2 regions of the Paenibacillus hamazuiensis genome follow, and region 2 is predicted to be linked to the other one. Evidence: predicted binding sites of a transcription regulator. Region 2 holds the regulator's gene; the other holds the start of a gene.

Region 1 (7,331 bases), 610 kb from region 2:
GCTCGACCACGAGGTCGGTTACGGAAACGTTCGGAGTCGGTACGCGGAAGGAACCCCCGTTCAGAAGACCTTTCAGTTCAGGCAGAACCAATGCAACAGCTTTAGCTGCGCCTGTAGTGGAAGGAATGATGTTTTCCGCAGCAGCGCGTGCACGGCGCAGGTCTTTATGCGGCAGGTCAAGCACTTGCTGGTCGTTCGTATAGGAGTGGATCGTCGACATCATGCCCTTCGCGATACCGAATTTCTCGTGCAATACTTTGGCGAAAGGAGCCAAGCAGTTGGTCGTACAGGAAGCGTTGGAGATGATCGTATGCTTCGCCGGATCGTATTTGTCTTCGTTAACGCCCATAACGATCGTGATGTCTTCGTTTGTAGCCGGAGCGGAGATGATAACTTTCTTCGCGCCGCCTTTGAGGTGAAGCTCGGCTTTTTCTTTTGCGGTGAAAATACCTGTGGATTCTACGACGATTTCAACGCCGTATTGAGCCCAGGGAATCGCTCCAGGATCGCGCTCGGCGAATACTTTGATGTTCTTGCCGTTTACGACGAGTGCGCCTTCGGTAGCTTCTACAGTTGCCTTAAGACGGCCGTGAGTCGTGTCGTACTTGAGCAAGTGAGCCAGCGTGTTAACGTCCGTCAGGTCGTTAACTGCCACGATTTCAACTTCCGGGTTGTTCAGCGCTGCGCGGAACACGTTGCGGCCGATACGGCCAAAACCGTTAATACCAACTTTTACTGCCATGATGGTTTCCTCCTAATAATTAATTTATACTCAAGACGGGGGTTAACCCGTCAAGATGAACCGTATTTCACGATTTCCTGCGCCGCCGCCTCATCGGTGATCAGCACATCCTCGTGTCCGAACTTCAGCACGCAGGCGATTGCTTCGCCTTTGCTGCGCCCTCCGGCAATGCCGATAACGAGGTCCATTTCGACAATATCTTCAATTCGCAGGCCTACGGTGGGCATCTTATGAATAATGCGTCCTTGCCGGTCAAAATAATACCCGAACGCTTCACCCAGCGCGCCCTCCTGCTGCAAGCTCGCTTTGGTGGAGGAGTCGACATTCCGCCGCCTTGCCATCACCATAGCTTCCCCGATCCCGTGAACGACGATACGGGCTTTGCGGGTAAATTCAAGAATTTCCTGGATGTTGCGGTCCTGAATCAGCGATTGGTATGCCTCTTCGCCCAGATGGTCGGGAACGTGCAGCAGCCGGTACTGGCCCCCTGTCTTCTTGGCCATCGTGGAGGCGATCGTGTTCGCCTGCAGCTCCACACTTTCGCCGAGTCCGCCCCGTGCAGGCACGAACCAGCAGCCCTTCATCGACGTGGACGATGCCATATGTTCGGCAACCTGGGCAAGTGTCGAACCGCCGGTTACGGCGACGATCTCGTCCTTGGTGACGTATTTGCGCAAAATCGACGCGCCTACGCGGCCAAGCTCCTTCTTCGTGTGCATGGACAAATCCGAATCCCCAGGCACGACGACGACCTGCTTCAGCCCGAACAAGTCGCGGATGCGCTCCTCAAGTTCGCTGAGGCCGAACAAATCCTTCACGAGCGGTTCGATCTTCTCCAGCAGCTGCCGACCGGATTCGCTGATGCGCATGCCCGACGTTTCGATTTCAATCAGGCCGTGATCCTTCAAAAAATCGACCTCGCTGCGCAACACGCGCTCGGTAATGTCCAAAGCGCCAGCCAGCGTCCGCCTGCCGATCAAACCGGATATCATGATGTGATGCAAAATGGTGTGCCGCTTCTTCATCACTTCGGTCAAATCGGGCACAAGCTGCTTTTGAATATCGAGGATTTCTCTCATGACACACTCCGCAGGAATAAATCGGGCGAAATCGATTGGGACTCATTTCGTCCCGGTACATCATTTTCAGTCCCACTTAGGGTAAAAAATAAGCGCTAGTTAACTTAGCATTTTTATTATAGCGACTCTTTGAATAAAATGTCAACAAAAGTTCAATTTTTCACAATATTCGGGCGCCCTCATAAAGGATGAAAGTTCCTTTCGTCGGGTGCTTGCATTTTCGAACGGATTATCCTATAATTACTTTTGCTGTCACTCAAAAAATATGCGCCCGTGGTCCAATGGATATGACGTAGGCCTCCGGAGCCTGAGATTAAGGTTCGATTCCTTACGGGCGCGCCACTTATTTAACAACGAATCAGCTTCTGCTGATTTTTTTAATAAATTGACTTTGACCTTTCTTGACCTTTCTATCAAATTTGGTTATGATAGGTTTATTCCGATAGACAAATCAAAGGAGGACGCCGCTATGAATTTCGTTCCTATGGTAGTTGAACAGGATGGAAGAGGAGAACGCGCTTACGATATTTACTCCCGCCTGCTGAAGGACCGCATCATTTTCCTGGGCAGCCCGGTTAACGATGTTGTCGCCAATAGCATTATTGCGCAAATGCTGTTCCTCGCGGCGCAAGACCCGGAGAAAGACATTCATCTGTACATCAACAGCCCGGGCGGTTCGATTACGGCCGGCATGGCGATTTACGATACGATGCAATTTATCAAGCCGGACGTGTCCACGATCTGCGTCGGCATGGCCGCTTCGATGGGCGCTTTCCTGCTGAATGCAGGCGCCAAGGGCAAGCGTTTCGCGCTGCCGAACAGCGAAGTGATGATTCACCAGCCGCTCGGCGGAGCCGAAGGTCAAGCGAGCGACATCGAGATCCGTGCGAAGCGCATTCTGAAAATGCGCGACAATTTGAATCGCATTTTGGCGGAGCGTACCGGTCAACCGATCGAGCGCATCGAGAAGGATACCGACCGCGACAACTTCATGTCCGCAGAAGAAGCGATGGCATACGGCTTGATCGATAAGGTTATCGAAAAAGTTTAAGTTCTGTGCGGTAAAAAAAGCCCGGGTGAACCATTAACGAAATGGGTTCACCCGGGCTTTTTGCGCTGGCGCATCGCAGAGCGGCTTGCCTCTACCGGCTGCCCTGCCGCTGCGCTCTGCTTATTTGCTCGTCTCGGCCTCTCCCGTGCCCGCCAAGGCAGGCGCCGGCGCGTCCGGCAGCTTTGCCAGCCGCTTCATCAGCTTCTCGACGTCGATGCCGCTGACGCTTTTCAGCATTTCCGGGGCGGTCGCCATCAGCGACGTCACGTAATTGCTGACGCGCGCCGCCCCTTCGCCGTGACCGGTATCGACGACGGTCAGCTTGTCGATCGATTTGATCGGCTCCGCGACGCGTCCGGCCAGCTCAGGCAGCATCTTCACGATGATGTCGAGCACCGCCGCCTCGCCGAACTTCTCGAATGCCTCGGCGAGCTTCTGCTTCGCCTCCGCTTCGGCCAAACCTCGCAGCCGGATGACCTCGGCTTCCGCGGTCCCTTTGGCTCGCTCGGCCTCGGCGATCGCGAGCCCCTCGAGCCGCTTCTGCTCGGCGTTCGCTTTCGCCTCCGCCTCGATGCGGTATTGGTGCGCATCCGCTTCGCGCAGCCGTCTCATCTTCTCCGCCTCAGCCGCTTGCTCGACCGCATAGCGGTCCGCGTCGGCCTTCTTTTTCACCTCGGCATCGTATTGCTTCTCGCGGCGCAAAATTTCCTTCGCCTCGAGATCGATTTCGCGCTCTTTGCGCACGAGTTCCACCTTCATCTGCTCTTCGACGACGCTTTGCTTCGAACGCGCTTCCTGAATGTGGTACGCCTGGTCTGCTTCGGCTTTCGCCATATCCTGATCTTTCTTGAAGGAGGCGATCTTCAGCTCCTTCTCCTTCGTCGCCTCGGCGATGTTCGTATCGCGCAGCAGCTCGGCCTTCTGGCCTTCCTCCTCGGCCCGCGCCTTCTGGATCCGCGCGTCCCGCACCGCCTCGGCCTGCGCGATTTCCGCATCGCGCTTGACCGCGGCGATTCGCGGCTTGCCGAGCGAATCGAGGTAGCCGTTTTTGTCGCGCAAATCCTTGATGGTGAACGAGACGATCTGCAGCCCCATTTTTTTCAAATCCTTGGCGGCTACGCCCTGCACCTCTTGCGCGAACTTGTCGCGGTTGCGGTACACTTCCTCCACGGTCATCGTGCCGAGTATCGCGCGCAGATGCCCCTCGAGCACCTCCTGCGCTTCGCCCTTCAGCGCCTCGGTAGGCTTGCCCATGAACTGCTCGGCCGCCGTAGCGACGTCTTCGACGGAGCCGCCGATTTTGATGATCGCCACGCCGTCGGCCATGACGGGAACGCCTTGCTCGGTGTACACCTCGGGCGTCGACACGTCGAGTTTATGCGAAAGCAGCGACAAAAATTGCGATTGCTGAAATATCGGAATAATGAAAGCGCCGCCGCCGCGGACGATTTTGATTTTGCGGCCCGACTCGTCGGTGAGCACATTTTTCGAGCCCAGGAAAGAACCCGTGACAATCATCGCTTCGTCGGGGCTTACGGTTTTATACCTGGCCCAAAACGCGAGTCCCAGTACAATGATCACTCCGACGACAAGGCTTGGCACTACCAAAAAATCCGGCATCGATCCATCTCCTTTAAGGTTCTTTTATATCCAAACGGGAAACATACAGCGTATGGTCCTTCACCTCGACGGTGACGACCTTGGCCCCCGCTTCGATCTCCACCCCGTCAAAGCTGGCGGCGATCTGGTTGCTTAAGCCTCCGCCCACTCTGACCACAACTTCTCCGTAGCCATGTGCCGGAATCGGCACCGTCACCTCGGCGATGCCTCCGACCAGCTCCTTCATGGAAAACCCGATCGAATTTTCCGAGTTCTCCATCGGCCTCACATACAGCATGTAGGTTAGAGCCGACACAACAACGGCACACAATATCGAGATCACGAGCACCGCGCCGGTGTGAAGCCCCGTGTATTTCTCGAGCAAAATCCCCGCGCCCCCGAATACGGCCACCGCCCCGAACAGCACCATCGGCTGCAGCTTCTGCAGATGCTCCCCGGATAAGAAATCCAGAGCGCCTCCCAGCAGGTTGCTGAGTATGTCGCCGAATATGACCGTCACCACAGCGATGAGCACGCCAACCATCAGACAGCCCCAATACAGATCGAGCATCGTGATCCCCCGCTTTCTCATTATTGTATACGGCATTTTTCTGGTAAAAGTTGCACATCGCTCCAAAAAAAGAACAAGCCGGCATTCGGCGAAACGCCGATACCAGCTTGTTTTTGCGATTATACTTATAATCCCATCCGGGTCAAAGCGCCTTCAAACGACACATCCACCCGGTTATCCCCGGTCAAATACCGCCAAAACTTGGCGATGTTCACCTGGTTGACGCGTCCTTCGTCTCCGCACCACGTGTGGTGGCCCGCTTTGCGGATATAGTCGGCAACTTCCGGACTGTCGTAGCCTTCCGTGTTGAACAGAGCGCGCTGCTCCTGTCCCGGTCTCATCCGCAGCTTGAACACGTACCGCGTCGTATCGGTAAAGTTCGGCTGCGCGCAGTGCCAAATCGCATGGTGCAAAAAAGCGATCGTGCCCGCCTTGGAAACGAGACGGCGCTGCCCGACGATGTTTTTGTAACGGCCGATGCTGCCGTTGCTGACTTTGCGCAGATGCGAGCCGGGCAGCACGAGCGTCGGTCCCATTTCGTCGGGCGCATCGTGCGAGAAGTAAAACGCCTGGATGTCGTAGCCGAACGGCCGTGTGTCGATGATCGAGTCGGCATGGTACACCTGTCCCTTGTGATGCTGCGCTTTGACGACATGCAGGAACGAATGATCGTATACCGGATTGGTGCCTACGAAGCTTTGCATAGCCCCTTTTACCTGCGGCAGGTTGAAAATGTCCCGGATGACCTCGGATTCGTTCCAATACCGGCCGCCGTGACCGGCATATTCGCGCATTTCCTTGGCGGCCCGCTCATTGTACTCCTCGGGAACCACTTCGCTCAGCACTAAATATCCGTTAACCGCAAAATCGGCCATCTGCTTTGCCGTAAGCAGATGCTGTTTTTCCACCGAACCGCCGCTCATCGAATCTCCACCTTTCTTTCGAGCACATATTCGTAAGGCAGATGCCCTTGTTCGAACTCATGACCGCTTATGAATATCGGCATCGTCGGCAATTGAATGACGTTCCACCCGTCTCTCATCGCATCAAGCACCGATTCGTACGGAGGCTCGTTCGAATCCCCCGTCTGCATTTGCAGTTCATCCTTGGATTTGCTTCCGTCGTACAGTGCCCATGCCACCGTTTTCGACTCGAGATCCGGCAAAGCCAAATGCAGGATCATAATTTGCTGGCGCGTTACGCTCATCCGCATTTCATCCTCTCTTAGATCTTCAACTGGCCGGCCGGCCGTTTAAGATCATTTTACGCAGCGGACGAGCCGTTATGGATGCCAAATGATAACCAAAGTTTGCACAAAAGTAAGGTGCTTACCGCTAACCCGCTTTTGTCTGCGCGGACATTCGCTTTCCGATTTGGCTTGAGGGCCACCAATTCGCATAACCCAGAAGCGTCATGACGGACGGAAGAATCAATATACGTACGATGACGGCGTCAAGCAGGACAGCAATCGCAAGACCGAAGCCCATTTCTTTCAGCTCCAAATACGGTACAAACATAAAGCTTAAAAATACCGATATCATTAAAACCGCCGCGCTGGTGACAACCGTGGCCGAGCCGGTAATGCCGCGAAACACGGCCTCCCGAGTAGTCAAGCCGCTGAGAGCCTCCTCCCTGATTCGGCTGACGACGAATACTTGATAGTCCATCGAAAGTCCAAACAAAATAACGAATAAAATGAGCGGAATTCTTGAACTGACGAACCCCCCGCCGGATAAGCCAAGCGACTCCAGCCAGTTGTATTGGAAAACGATGACCAGCGCTCCCAGTGTGGAAGCGGCGGAAAGCACATTAAGCGTAATCCCGATGAACCCGATAACTACGGAACGGAACGCAAAAAGCATGACGATAAAGCTCAGCAACAGCACAAAGCCGGCGACTAACGGAAGATTTCGAATCAGATGATCGACGGTGTCCGCAGATCTAGCCGTCTCGCCGGATACGGCATACTCAGCTCCGGGTATTTGACCAATCGCTTTCGGCACAAGCTCGTTACGAAGCTTCTCCAACGATGCGGTTGCTTCCTTGGAGCTGGCATTGTATGGAATGGGCAGTTCCAACAAACTCACTCCGCCCCCTTCCGATGTTCTGATCTTGAGATGGCCGCTTTCGGCGAACAGAGGATCGTACCGAACCTGCTCAGCCAAGCCGTTTAATGCGGCAACGACCTTGTCGGAATAAGCCGGATTGCTTTGCACAGCGACCCAATGGGAGACTCCTTCCGCCGGAAAGGTCCTCGTCAGTTTATCGTACGTCGCCATGGCCGGTATC
Region 2 (7,331 bases):
ATAATTCGGAAGGATTCGATACTTCCACAAGACCTTGCTCCTGCATTTCAAAAATGCCGATTTCATTCGTCGAACCGAAGCGGTTTTTCACAGCTCTCAGCAGCCGGTAGGAATGATGCCGTTCGCCCTCGAAATAAAGCACGCAATCGACCATATGCTCGAGCAGCCGCGGACCGGCGATCGCCCCTTCTTTGGTGACGTGGCCGACGAGTACGGTGGCGATCCCTTTGATTTTGGCAATCCGCATAAAATGCCCGGTGCATTCGCGCACCTGCGAAACGCTTCCCGGGGCCGAAGTGACCGCCGGATGGTAAACCGTTTGAATCGAATCGATGACCATGAAGTCCGGTTTGACTTCTTCGATGGCCTCTTCGATTTGCTCAAGGTTCGTTTCGCACAGAACATAGAGAAGTGGGGAAACAACGCCGAGCCGGTCCGCCCGAAGCTTCGTTTGCCGTACCGATTCCTCGCCGGATATGTACAGCACCTTAAGACCGGCGGTCGCCAGCGCAAATGACGTTTGCAGCAGCAGCGTCGACTTGCCGATGCCGGGATCTCCCCCGACCAGGATGAGCGAGCCGGGTACGAGCCCTCCTCCGAGGACGCGGTTAAGCTCCTGATGCTGAGTCGTAATCCGCTGTTCTTCGCCACTTTCTATATGTATGAGCGGAACCGCCTTTTCTTTCGTACGCAGCAGGGAAGAATTTAAGCCTTGCGTTTTGACCACCGTCTCGACTTCTTCCACAAAGCTGTTCCACGACTGACACCCCGGGCATTTGCCAAGCCATTTCGGCGATTCGTAACCGCATTCCTGACAATGAAACTTCGTTTTCGCTTTTGCCATACTTTCCCATTTCTCCGTCCATTTAAAGAGTCTTTTCAAAGTTTACCATTTCGTTAATTGAAAGAAAAGCCAAAAAAAAGCACTCTGTGAATAAATACACAGAATGCTTTTTTTAAAAAATATATTTACGCCTGGGCAGCGGCTTCGCTGCGTTTGACGGTAAGCTCGCCGTTTTCCTCGTCGATCGTCAGCTTGTCGCCCTTGGCGATGTTGCCTTTGAGCAGCTCTTCGGACAAACGGTCCTCGATATGCTTCTGGATCGCTCTGCGCAGCGGACGTGCGCCGAACGTCGGATCGTAGCCTTCTTTGGCCAGGAACTCCTTCGCCTTATCGGTCAGCACGAAATCAATCTCATGATCTTTGAGCCGCTTGCGCAATTCGTCCGCTCTCAAAGTGACCATGCGGGAGATATGCTCCTGATCCAGCGAGTGGAACACGATGATCTCGTCGATCCGGTTCAGGAACTCCGGACGGAAGTTTTTCTTCAGCTCGCCCATCACTTTGTCTTTCATGTTGTTGTAATCTTTGCCGGCGTCTTGAGCCGCGGTAAACCCGAGTGTCGAATTTTTCTTGATCATCTCGGCGCCGACGTTCGACGTCATGATGATGAGCGTGTTGCGGAAGTCGACCGTCCGGCCCTTGGAATCGGTCAAGCGGCCGTCCTCAAGCACCTGCAGCAAAATGTTGAATACTTCCGGGTGGGCCTTCTCGATTTCGTCCAGCAGTACGACGGAGTACGGCTTGCGGCGTACTTTCTCGGTCAATTGGCCGCCTTCCTCGTAGCCGACGTATCCCGGAGGCGCTCCGACCAGACGCGAGGTCGAATGTTTCTCCATGTATTCGGACATATCGATGCGGATGACCGCATTTTCGTCGCCGAACAGCGATTCCGCGAGTGCGCGGGCCAGCTCGGTTTTACCTACGCCGGTCGGTCCAAGGAAAATAAACGAACCCATCGGACGTTTCGGATCTTTCAGACCGGCTCTCGCGCGGCGGATCGCGCGGCTGACCGCTTTAACCGCTTCGTCCTGGCCGATGACGCGATCGTGCAGGATCGATTCCATCTTAAGCAGCCGTTCGGTTTCTTCCTCCACCAGCTTGACAACCGGAATGCCGGTCCAGCTTGTCACGACTTGCGCGATATCGTCCGGTGTGACCTCGGAATCGGTGCGACCCTGCTTCTCCTTCCACTCGTTGCGGGTGGAATCCAGCTCCTCACGCAGCTTTTGCTCCGTGTCGCGCAGTGCGGCGGCTTTCTCGAATTCCTGGCTTTGCACAGCGGCATCTTTTTCCTTGCGGATATCTTCAAGTTTGTTCTCGAGTTTTTTCAGATCGGGCGGTACCGTGTACGAGCGAAGTCTCACTTTGGAACTGGCTTCGTCGATCAGGTCGATCGCCTTGTCCGGCAGGAAGCGATCCGTAATATAACGGTCCGACAATCTTACCGCTTGCTCAATGGCTTCGTCGGTAATTTTGACGCGGTGATGCGCTTCGTAACGGTCGCGCAGGCCGTTCAAAATTTGAATCGCCTCTTCCGGAGACGGCTGGTCGACCGTGATCGGTTGGAAACGGCGCTCCAGCGCGGCATCCTTCTCGATATATTTGCGGTATTCGTCGAGCGTCGTAGCGCCGATGCACTGCAGCTCGCCGCGGGCGAGCGCCGGCTTCAAAATGTTCGAAGCGTCGATCGCACCTTCTGCGCCGCCTGCACCGATCAGCGTATGCAGCTCGTCGATGAACAGGATAATGTTGCCCGCCTGACGGATCTCATCCATAATTTTTTTCAAGCGGTCCTCGAATTCGCCGCGGTATTTCGTACCCGCCACGACGGAGCCCATGTCCAGCGTCATGACGCGTTTATCACGAAGCGTTTCCGGGATCTCGTTGTTAACGATTTTTTGCGCGAGCCCTTCGGCGATCGCCGTTTTACCGACACCAGGCTCCCCGATGAGAACCGGATTGTTTTTCGTGCGGCGGCTCAACACCTGAATGACACGTTCGATCTCTTTGCTGCGGCCGATGACCGGGTCGAGATTGCCTTCCTTCGCAAATGCGGTCAGGTCGCGGGCCAAGCCGTCCAGCGTCGGCGTGCTTACGTTCGGATTCGCACCGTGATTGGTCGAAACGACCTCGCTGCTTCCAAGCAGCTGCAGCACTTGCTGACGGGCTTTGTTCAGGCTGATGCCCAGATTGTTCAGCACCCGTGCTGCTACGCCTTCACCTTCCCGAATCAATCCCAAAAGAATATGCTCAGTGCCAACGTACGTATGGCCCAGCTTGCGGGCTTCGTCCATCGACAGCTCGATGACCTTTTTCGCTCTCGGGGTGTAGGCAATATTGGTCGGCTGCTCTTGGCCGCGGCCGATCAGGGATTCGACTTCGTCCTGGATTTTCTCAAGGCCCAATCCGAGGGCGACGAGCGCCTTGGCGGCAATGCCTTCCCCTTCGCGAATAAGGCCGAGTAAAATGTGTTCTGTCCCGATATTGTTATGACCCAGACGTACGGCTTCTTCCTGAGCCAAAGACAGCACCTTTTGCGCGCGTTCCGTAAATCTTCCAAACATCATATCCTGCACCTCCAAAATATAGTATGTCACAGCCGTGTTTCATTGTATCGTGTGTTAAAGCTAATCATGCAACGCCGCCTGCCGATACTTTTCGAAACTTTTCGCGTATCAGTTCGGCTCTCCTTACATCTCTTTCTTCAGGCGACAGCTTTTCTCCTGCATATTGCTGTAAAAAACCGGGCTGAGTCATCACGAGCAGCTCGTTCAGCACCGTGGGAGACACGTTTTGTATGATTCCCAGATCGATGCCCAGCCGTACGTCGGAAAGACGTTGGGAAGCTTCCTTGGAATCGATAATCGCGGCATAGGATAAAATTCCGTACGACCGGCTGACGCGGTCGACGATTTTCGCCTTTGTCTCATACATCAGCTTCTGCCGCGCGGCGCGTTCATGTTCAATAATTTGGCGAACTACGCCATAGAGGTTGTTGATGATCTCCTCTTCCGACTGCCCCAACGTGATTTGATTCGATATTTGAAACAAATTGCCGATCGCCTCGCTGCCTTCCCCATAAAGCCCTCTCACCGCCAGCCCCACCTGGGTGATTGCCGAAAGAATGCGGTTGATTTGCTGAGTCAGCACCAGAGCCGGCAAATGGATCATCACCGATGCGCGAATACCCGTTCCTACATTGGTTGGACAGCTGGTCAGGTACCCGCGGCTTTCGTCAAATGCGTAATCGAGCTTCGTTTCAAAGTGGTCGTCAATCTGGTTGGCCAGATCCCACGCCTCTTTGATTTGGAACCCTTGCAGCAAACACTGTATGCGTAGATGGTCTTCTTCATTGACCATGATGCTGATCGATTCGTTATCGCTTAAAATAACCGCCCCGTTTCGCGATTCGTTCGCCAGAGCGGGACTGATCAGATGTTTTTCAACGAGCACCTGCTTCTGAAGTTCGTTTAAACCGGAAAGCGGAAGCATCGTAAAACGGCTGATCGTCTTTAAATCCTCATCTTCCAAAACCTCGGAAATCTTATCGAGCACTTCCTTGGACTGCTGGTTCGTTGCCAGCATCGGAAACGGGTAAGGATTAATATTGCGGGCAATCCGAATCCGGCTGCTGATCACGATGTCGGAATCGGGGCCCTTGCCTTTCATCCAATCGCTTAACGCATTTTCAAAAAAACGTGCTTGTGTCATTTGGGACACCCTCCTCCTACGCTTCGGCTACTTTTTTCTCCAGCTCTCGGATTTGGTCGCGCAGACTGGCCGCTTGTTCAAACTCCTCCCGTTCTATCCGAAGAAGAAGTTCTTTTTTCAAGCTTTCCAGTTCCCTTTTATATTTAATCATTCCGCCGGAACGTTTCGGCACCTTCCCCGTATGTGTGGTGCTTCCATGTACTCTTTTGAATAACGGGTCGAGCCGATCGGCAAAATGTTTGTAGCATGAACTGCACCCGAACCTTCCCAGCTTGCTAAATTGGGCGTAAGTCAACCCGCAGTGCTCGCATCTGGCCATTTGCGGTTTCTGCGCGAGCGTTGCCGAAGATGAGGGTTCAAAATCAAGCAAACCCGACAGTAAATTGTGAATGGAGAAACTGTTCGGCGTGCCCGGAATCATTTCGCCTTTTTCCCTGGCACATGTTTCGCAAATATGGAACTCCGTTTTCTCGCCATTCACGATTTTTGTAAAATGCAGCGTCGCAGGTTTCTTGCCGCATTCTTGACAGATCATCTTCTGTCCCTCCTTATAGCTTATTTGCTAAGCAAGGAAATGAGCATCGCTTTTAAAATGTTGGCGCGAATTTCGTCGCGCAGCGGCAGCTTGAACGCCAGTACCTCCCGCGAAATCGCCGCCCGCATGAGTCCGGCTTCCCGTTCGGTGATATATCCGCTGTCGTGGAGCTGGTATAACAGCCCTTCGGATGCGGCCTGATCGATTCGGGAGCTGATGGTGCGGAATATATGATCCAGCACCTCGCCGTGCGACTGCAAAACCACCTTCTGTATGCGAATATAACCTCCGCCCCCGCGTTTGCTTTCCACAATGTAACCTTTCTCCAACGTAAACCGTGTGCTGATTACATAATTAATCTGCGAGGGTACGCAGTCAAATCGGTCCGCAAGCTCGTTTCGTTGAATTTCAATGACCCCTTCCGGGCTTTGCTGCAGAACTTGCTTCAAGTATTGTTCAATGATTTCGGAAACGTTGCGCATCAATTTCAACCTCCATGTCGGCACTGCGTTTCGTACCGGCAGTGTAAATTGACTTTGACTTTCTTTGACCTTAATTTCATTATACTGATTTGGCTCAAATTTGCAACACCTTTGCCGATGCAGCTTTTCCGCTTTGTTTCCTAAGCCTAGTTTAGGCATGGGTCCGGGTTTTCATTCTGTGCGATCGCCACCCTCAAAATCGCGTATTTACCCGACGGGAACCGACAACAAACCGAACTGACCGGGCAACTGTTCACAAACATAGAGGAACTCACATTCGCTATTCTCGGAAAAATAAGCACATCTGAAAAATAGAGGAACTGAGGTGCGTTAAATATACGGAAAATCACTTGAGGGCTGGTAAAATGGGGAAACAACGCATCTGAGTTCCTTTATTCTTGGCGAGTCAATCGAAATGGCCATTATAGCGCACTATAGTTCCTTTATGGCCCGGGGACAGACGCACGAGCTGTTTGGGACTTAACCTGACAACATTGCGTTCAGGCGCCCTGGACCCGCCTGCAATGCGGGAATGCTCGCTTCTAGTTCGTGTTTGTCAGACATGGATTTTTACCTTCGGGTAAAAATCTTATGCCCGGACACGCTTTACTTTGGGAACGATGATACGTGGAGTGATTGCGGCCCGCATTTGTCCGCCACGATCGGCTAACGCCGAATTGTGCCGAACAAGCTTCATACTGGTGCTTTAGCTTATTTTCCTTAAAGACATAGCAAAAGACCCTCTCCAAAATTCGGAAAGAGTCTTTGCTTTTTCACTGTCACTCGGCCTTTGCTTGGCGACGTCCTACTCTCCCAAGACCCTGCGGTCTAAGTACCATCGGCGCTGGAGGGCTTAACGGTCGTGTTCGGGATGGGTACGCGTGGTTCCCCTCCGCCATCGTCACCAAACATGAGTTTTGTCTTAAAACAAAACTCGCTTCGGAAGCATGTTGCTCCCTGAAAACTAGATGCGAATCACTTCAAGTGTTTGCGTTAGAATTATCCTTTATTGGGCCCCGAGAAAGTAATCGGAATCGGCTTCGTCAGCGTCTTCTTCACTTTCTTGGGTAATATGGTTAAGCCCTCGACCGATTAGTATTCGTCAGCTCCACACGTTGCCGCGCTTCCACCCCGAACCTATCTACCTCGTCGTCTACAAGGGGTCTTACATACTGGGAAATCTCATCTTGAGGGGGGCTTCACGCTTAGATGCTTTCAGCGCTTATCCCTTCCGTACTTGGCTATCCAGCCGTGCCTCTGGCGAGACAACTGGTACACCAGCGGTACGTCCATCCCGGTCCTCTCGTACTAAGGACAGCTCCTCTCAAATTTCCTACGCCCGCGACAGATAGGGACCGAACTGTCTCACGACGTTCTGAACCCAGCTCGCGTACCGCTTTAATGGGCGAACAGCCCAACCCTTGGGACCTACTTCAGCCCCAGGATGCGATGAGCCGACATCGAGGTGCCAAACCTCCCCGTCGATGTGGACTCTTGGGGGAGATAAGCCTGTTATCCCCAGGGTAGCTTTTATCCGTTGAGCGATGGCCCTTCCATTCGGTACCACCGGATCACTAAGCCCGACTTTCGTCCCTGCTCGACCTGTTTGTCTCGCAGTCAAGCTCCCTTCTGCCTTTGCACTCTTCGAATGATTTCCAACCATTCTGAGGGAACCTTGGGGCGCCTCCGTTACTCTTTAGGAGGCGACCGCCCCAGTCAAACTGCCCACCTGACACTGTCCCCATACCCGATCAGGGTA

Evidence for each region. The regulator CtsR, encoded in region 2, represses protease genes until heat stress. The targets are predictions, from matches to a motif close to ATGGTCAATAAAGGTCAAACA.
Region 1: the regulator CtsR is predicted to act here: its motif matches at 2,210-2,230, upstream of clpP (ATP-dependent Clp endopeptidase proteolytic subunit ClpP).

Annotation. Positions count from the first base shown of each region.
Region 1 covers NZ_JALRMO010000001.1:7,120,577-7,127,907, reverse strand. Annotated here, with positions in the region: gene gap (type I glyceraldehyde-3-phosphate dehydrogenase) at 1-742, opposite strand, end outside; gene MYS68_RS31275 (sugar-binding transcriptional regulator) at 793-1,821, opposite strand; tRNA gene MYS68_RS31270 (tRNA-Arg) at 2,089-2,163, shown strand; gene clpP (ATP-dependent Clp endopeptidase proteolytic subunit ClpP) at 2,264-2,872, shown strand; gene MYS68_RS31260 (flotillin family protein) at 2,993-4,492, opposite strand; gene MYS68_RS31255 (NfeD family membrane protein) at 4,506-5,042, opposite strand; gene MYS68_RS31250 (phytanoyl-CoA dioxygenase family protein) at 5,168-5,965, opposite strand; gene MYS68_RS31245 (hypothetical protein) at 5,962-6,249, opposite strand; gene MYS68_RS31240 (MMPL family transporter) at 6,377-7,331, opposite strand, start outside.
Region 2 covers NZ_JALRMO010000001.1:6,514,750-6,522,080, forward strand. Annotated here, with positions in the region: gene radA (DNA repair protein RadA) at 1-844, opposite strand, end outside; gene clpC (ATP-dependent protease ATP-binding subunit ClpC) at 970-3,411, opposite strand; gene MYS68_RS28540 (protein-arginine kinase McsB) at 3,476-4,555, opposite strand; gene MYS68_RS28545 (protein-arginine kinase activator protein McsA) at 4,572-5,090, opposite strand; gene MYS68_RS28550 (CtsR family transcriptional regulator) at 5,111-5,572, opposite strand; rRNA gene rrf (5S ribosomal RNA) at 6,365-6,481, opposite strand; rRNA gene MYS68_RS28560 (23S ribosomal RNA) at 6,645-7,331, opposite strand, start outside.